DNA from 2 places in the Flavobacterium sp. GCM10023249 genome. Region 1 is predicted to be linked to the other one. Evidence: riboswitches for the same ligand, from Rfam matches in the RefSeq annotation. Region 1 holds a riboswitch; the other holds the start of a gene.
What was found. A riboswitch is a leader RNA that binds a small molecule or an ion and turns the genes downstream of it on or off. The one in region 1 is predicted to bind thiamine pyrophosphate.
Positions count from the first base shown of each region.

Region 2: it holds a riboswitch for thiamine pyrophosphate, as region 1 does, so the genes downstream of both, ACFO7M_RS05490 (TonB-dependent receptor) here and thiS (sulfur carrier protein ThiS) in region 1, are expected to answer to the same signal.

Region 1 is NZ_JBHSHZ010000006.1:551,459-554,958, reverse strand. It holds gene thiC (phosphomethylpyrimidine synthase ThiC) at 1-1,331, opposite strand, end outside; gene thiS (sulfur carrier protein ThiS) at 1,534-1,740, opposite strand; TPP riboswitch at 1,806-1,913, opposite strand; gene ACFO7M_RS04025 (LamG-like jellyroll fold domain-containing protein) at 2,294-3,500, shown strand, end outside.
Region 2 is NZ_JBHSHZ010000006.1:898,143-901,642, forward strand. It holds gene ACFO7M_RS05490 (TonB-dependent receptor) at 1-1,817, opposite strand, end outside; TPP riboswitch at 1,946-2,040, opposite strand; gene ACFO7M_RS05495 (UDP-2,3-diacylglucosamine diphosphatase) at 2,078-2,830, opposite strand; gene ACFO7M_RS05500 (DUF7619 domain-containing protein) at 3,134-3,500, shown strand, end outside.

The DNA of each region.
Region 1 (3,500 bases):
TAAAACGGTGCTTCGGCACAATGTTCCAATTGTTTGTCCATGTTTTCTTTGATCATGTGCATAGGTACGTGACCTGGTCCTTCGATGAATACTTGCACATCGTGCTTCCATGCTATTTTGGTCAGTTCTCCTAGGGTTTCCAATTCGGCAAATTGAGCGGCATCATTGGCATCAGCTATAGATCCCGGGCGTAATCCATCGCCCAATGAGAAAGCCACATCGTATTGCTTCATGATTTCACAGATTTCTTCGAAATGCGTGTACAAGAAGTTTTCTTTGTGATGGAACAAACACCATTTGGCCATGATGGAACCACCACGAGAAACGATTCCGGTAACACGGTTAGCTGTTAAGTGGATGAAGCGCAATAAAACTCCGGCATGAATGGTAAAGTAGGAAACTCCTTGTTCAGCTTGTTCAATCAGTGTATCACGGAAGATTTCCCAGGTTAAATCTTCGGCCACTCCTTTTACTTTCTCCAACGCTTGGTAAATAGGCACAGTTCCGATAGGCACCGGAGAATTACGTATAATCCATTCGCGGGTTTCGTGGATGTTTTTACCTGTCGATAAATCCATGATGGTATCGGCGCCCCAACGGCAAGCCCAGACTGCTTTTTCCACTTCTTCTTCGATAGATGAGGTTACGGCACTGTTCCCGATGTTGGCATTGATTTTCACCAAAAAGTTTCTTCCCACAATCATGGGTTCGCTTTCCGGGTGGTTGATATTGTTGGGAATGATGGCCCGACCGGCGGCTACTTCACTACGGACGAATTCGGGTGTGATTTTGCTTTTCGGTGTATTGGCACCAAAACTGTTTCCGGCGTGTTGGCATTGCATTGCTTTTTGTGCCGTTTCCAGTTGTTCTATACGTTGGTTTTCACGAATGGCGATATATTCCATTTCCGGAGTGATGATGCCCTTCTTGGCATAGTATAGTTGGGTTACATTGGCTCCCTTTTTAGCACGCATCGGTTTGTGTAGGTATTCAAAACGCAAATGATTCAGACTTTCGTCGTTCAAACGCATTTTGCCATAGTCTGAAGAGATTTCGGATAATTCCTCCACATCATTACGGTCTAAAATCCATTGTTCGCGAATACGGGGCAATCCTTTGCGCACATCGATATCGGCATTGGGATCGGTATAGGGGCCGGATGTATCGTAAACGGTAACCGGCGGGTTTTTTTCGATACCACCGTTCGATAATTTCGTATCGTGTAGCTGAATTTCGCGCATAGCGACTTTTATCGGGTGGATTTCACCGTCGATATAGACTTTTGTTGAGTTGGGAAAGGGTTTTCTGGAGATTTTTTCTTCGTTGGTCATGTTTGTTATGCGTTATGAATGATATGTTATGAGTTCTTAAAAGCGTTGATTTCCTGCCAGGGATGGAAGCGGATAGCACGTAAAGGTAAAAGCCGTAAGAAACAGGTTTTGAAAGTGGCGACCAGAGGAAGCAGCTTGCAAGGCTGTGTTTTGAGGCTTTTGACTGCGGACTTGTAGCTTACAGCCCGCCCGTGCAGCCTTATTATCCGCCTTGTGTGGCTGTGATGATTAGAATATCGTCGGTTTCAGACAGGACTGTAGTTGCCCAGTCGGTTTTGGGAATTACCGAATTATTGATGGCAAAAGCGATGCCGTTTTGTTTGTTGGGCAGCTCGAGATCGAGCAAAGCCTGAACGGAAAGCGTTGTTGCTTCGAAAATTTTGGTTTGATTGTTGATTTTTAGTTCCATTCCTGTTGTTTTAAGTAGATAACAAAACTTTAGGAATGGCTACAATGGTACCTAAAAGCACATTATGAAGTCATCTTACTTTTCCCTACGCTAGTATTAACCAGATCAGGTTCAGAGGGTAAAATCTCAGCCTACATTCCCGAAAACGAGAGTAGACACCCCTAAAGCGAGACAAATGTATGTTTTTTTTATTTAAGATGGTTCGACTTTTTAGAATTTAGGAGTTTATTATTTATGGTTTATGGTTGTTGAGGTTATCTTAAAGTTATACTAACCCAATAACCGAATAATCTAACCTTCTTGTTGAAGGGTAATGTGCTAAAAGAGTGCTATATCAGTGCTAGATCAGTGCTAGATCAGTGCTACATCTCCCACTTTTTAAAAATGGATTGTTTTTTTTTCAGGAAGGAAAGAAAGGGTTTTAACGTATTCCGATTTGTCGTATTTAGGAGAAATCTTACGTCTTTTTTAATCGTTAACAATTTGATTTATAATAAGTAATCTCTTTCCTTGCAATTTTCTTATTTTTACACCCGAATATAAATCTTAATCTATGAAGCAACATTATTTTTTCAGCCTTATTCTTTTCTTCTTCACTTTTTTGGGCTCTAATGCACAAAATAATGCGATTAATTTAGCTACCAATTCGGCATTTACGATTTCCGGTTGTAACGGATGTCCGCAATTTCCACTTAATATAACTTCGTTTACCTTTGAGTATGACTTTTATTTGAATTCAGCGAGCGATGGTAACGGTAGATTCCTATGCGCGCCAGGTATTTCTTCAGTTGCAAAACCGATTGAATTTTATGTTGATGCTTCAGGAGTATCGGTTTTAAAATTGGGTAATGGTACTACTTTCGAGACCATTGCCGGCACTCCTTCGTTTGCTGTTGGACAATGGTATCACGTTGCATTTGTAGTGAACAATACCGCTACTAAAAGTATAAAAATGTATGTCAACGGAATTCAAGTATTGGATGCTGTTTTTACACAACCTATTGAATTTTATGATAATAATTCTAATTATACGAGAATAAATCTTGGTTCATTTAGTGGTACTAATAATTGTAAATTCGATAATTTACGAATCTGGAACGATTTACGAACCAGTACAGAGATCTTTGACAATTATTCTAGTTGTGTAAGTAACACTGAACAAGGATTGGAATTGGATGTGAATTTTGACGGTTCCAACAATGGTGTAATTCTCAATAGAGCGGTAAACTCAACCTATAAGCACGGTTTTGGATATGGAAATTTTTCTTTTGTTACTGGCTCAGGTTGTAGTACAACTCCTGCACATCCACCGATTACTGTAACAGGAAATTATGCGGGTAAATATTATTATTCAGGAGAAGTAAACGGTAAACCTCGTTATGCTACAGACAATGACCTTGACTGTAGTTTTTTTACTGCAGAAACTAGCTGTACTTTTCCGGAATCCTATGAAATAGTATGGGATAATAGTGCATGGGTTTTAAAACCAGTAGGTTGTGTTTGGTTGTTCACTTCCTGTGAAAATGTTGCCAGTTTTAATCCAGATAATTATGGGACGAACTCGGCTACTCTTCCTTTTGGACCATGTGACGGCTGGGTTTTTACTGATACGAATGCAAGTAGTACTTTTTCTTCTGATGAATGTACTGCATTAAATACCGATAATTTTACTTCCAAAGAGTTATTGGTTTATCCGAATCCTTCTAAGCATAGTTTTACATTGAATTTTAACGAAGCATTAAAGGTGGAAATATTTGATG
Region 2 (3,500 bases), 350 kb from region 1:
TTTCCTAATGATTCTAATGTTCCTGAAGCATCGGTGTAGAAATCTTTATTCAAACTTTCGCTAATACTGATGTTAGGTGCGATAGTCCATTTTTGAGAAAGCACAATTCTTGCATCAGCTTCAATTCCTAAACGATAACTGTCACCACTATTCTCACGAATTGGAGATCCTACATCGTCTAGCTTTCCAGTGAGTACCAATTGGTCTTTGTAGGCCATGTAGTAACCATTTAAGTTTAGTTTTACTTTTTCGTTTTGATATCTCCATCCCAATTCAAAATCGTCTAATTTCTCTGGTTTTGGTGTTCCATTCTCGTAGTCGGTTCTGTTCGGTTCACGGTGTGCCTTAGCGTAGGAAAAATACAGGTTGTTGTTGGCATTGAATTCGTAGGTTAATCCTGCTTTAGGATTAAAGAAGTTGAAATTGTCAGTCACTTTAGAAGCTTGAACACCTGTTGCTTCATAGTTTACATTACGCACCTGAAGGTCGCCATATAAGCTTAATTTATCTAGAACTTTGTAGGTTGCTTTTAAAAAGGCATTGGCGTCGGTTTTGTTGCCGTAATCATCATAGTATTTATCACCTAATTCACTATTGGAGGCATAACGCGCCCAAATTACTTTTCCGAAGTGATCGCCTTCGTATTTGTTGACAGCACCTCCAAAAACCACATCTATTTTGTCATTTTTGTAGTTTAATGAGAAAGTGGTACCGTAAAAATTATTATCTAACCACTTCTGACGAATTAAATCAGTCGTGGTTTGTCCTGCAACCGATGTCATGCCATAATCACTAAAATCGGCATCTTCCTTGTAGTTTTCGTAATAGCCTTTTCCTTTGGTGTAGTGCAAAGCCATCGTAAGGTCAAGATTGTTGTTCAATTGTTGGTTCCAATGCAATTGCGCATGATCTTGTTGGTAGTTGTCGGTTTCGTTGTCATAAAAACGAGCATTGCCTGATTCATCAGTATAGTATCCCGCCCAATTGAAGGTTCGGTCTGCTTTCAATGTGGCAGCATCCAATCCGTTCCAAGCTTGGTAAGTATGTTCTTTTCCGCCAAAAATCAATGCTTTGATTTTGGTTTTTTTATTGCTGTAGTTTCCTTGTAAGAAATACGATTTCAAATCCGAAAAGGCTCTGTCGATGTATCCGTCTGATTTAATTTGAGATAAGCGTCCAGCCAATTCAAAATGTTCGTTCAATAATCCGGTACTGAATTTTACGGTATGTTTATGGGTATTGAAGCTTCCGTAAGAGTTGGCAATTTCTCCACCTGCTTTTGTAGAAGATTCTGTGGCTAAATTTAAGCTGGCTCCAAAAGCACCTGCTCCGTTGGTTGAGGTTCCTACACCACGTTGCAACTGAATGCTTTCTGTAGATGAAGCAAAATCGGGCATGTTTACCCAATACGTTCCGTGGCTTTCCGAATCATTGTAGGGAATACCATTGATGGTTACGTTAACGCGAGTTGCATCGCTACCACGAACTCTGATTCCGGTGTAGCCTACTCCGTTTCCGGCATCGGTTGTGGTAACTACAGAAGGTAGGTAATTCATTAATACCGGAATGTCTTGGCCCAGATTTCTTTTAGAGAAATCTTTCTTGGTGAAATTGGAAAAAGTTACCGGTGTTTTTTCGTCTGCTCTAGTGGCTTTTACGATTACTTCTTCTAAGGATTTTGTTTTGGTTGAATCTTTGGTTTCTTCTTGTGCAAAAGAAGGAGTTGATAGAACAAAAAAGGCAAAAATGAGGAAGCCTTTTCCGACTGATTGTGTGTCTCGTAAGCGGTACGAAATACTCTTGAATACATTTTTCATTCGTAAAATGGTTTACAAATAAAAGGGGTAATTATTCTGTTAAAATTAAATAATGATTTTCTCGCAGAAACGTTAATGGAAAGGCCGCTTTATCAGCCGGTTCTTTCGCTAAATATCCGCTGGACATTTCGTAACGCTCAGCCCTTCCCTAAACAGCATTACCTGTTCCAGGTTCATTGGGTATAATCTCAGCTCGTTATTTAGAGCACCCCTTTGAGACGGCACAAAAGTACTTCAATTTTAAAGAAATAAAAAACGAATTAATATTTTTCAACTTTGAAATTGGTTCCGTCAAAAACACCGTAGGTGAAATGCCCAATCCAGTCGCCTAAATTAATGTATTTGGAATTTTCATTCAGATCTATTTCCAAGGGAAGATGGCGGTGTCCGAAAACAAAATAATCATAGTGTTTTGAGGTAAGTTTTAGTTTGGCATATTGCACCAGCCATTCGTTTTCCTCACCCAGGAACTTCACGTCTTCAGCACCTGAAATCAATTTATTTTTAACCGAAAGGTATTGCGCCAGTTTTACGCCAATATCCGGATGTAACCATCGGAACAACCATTTTGAAAATGGATTGGTAAACACTTTTTTCATCCGTTTGTATCCTTTGTCGCCAGGACCTAAACCGTCTCCGTGTCCAATTAAAAAGGTTTTGTTGTTAAAGTTGAATTCTTTGGTAGTATGGTATACCGGAATGTTCAATTCCATTTGAAAGTAATCGTCCATCCACAAATCGTGATTGCCCACAAAGAAATAGATGGGAATACCGCTGTCGCGAATTTCGGCCAATTTGCCCAAAACACGTACAAAACCTTTAGGAACAACAGTTTTATATTCGAACCAAAAATCGAAGAGATCACCCAATAGGAATATAGCTTCTGCGTCGTGTTTGATTTCATCCAGCCAGGCTACAAATTTTTGTTCACGCGGAAAACTGGCTTCAGGTGTCGGTGCTCCCAAGTGCTGATCACTTGCAAAGTATATTTTTAAAGGTGGGGAAGAAGTCATTCGGTTTTATTTGTTTCAAAGATAAGAATTGTTCCATTAATTTATAGGGTATTCTCACAAAGGAAAAGTGTGATGTTTGGAGATGTTTTTCTAGTTGCTTTACGATTCAAAATAAGATGTGAATTTTTTATCATCACTATAATTGATTTGCTACATACATTAAAGCCTACTATATAAATTGAAAAGCGAGAACGGTTTAATCAAAAGGTAAAGGTTAATGAAATGATAGTTAAGAACGTTGCAATTTATCTTGTATTCTTTTTTTCGGTATCTTTATTCGCTTTAAAATATAAAACCCAATCTATGAAGAAAAACTATCTTGTTGTATTGTTGTTTGTTTTCGGGAGTATACTAACATCATTCGCTCAAATATGTCCTGCTCCTGGTGATTTCAGAATATTTACTACAACCGGAGGACAGATTGTTGCAGATTGGGAACCCAGTACGTTTGGTAGTGATTCATGGCTATTGCTGATAGTTCCTGCGGGTACAACGGCGCCTACAAATAATCCAACGCCTCCTGCCGGGACTATAACGGTTCCTGGCAATTCTTTTATACTCGATAGTGCTGTTCCCAGTACACAATATGATGTATATGTAAGAATGCTTTGCCCGGGAGGTTCCAGTGCCGAATGGGCAGGGCCTTTGACTTATGGTGCAAATTCTCCCT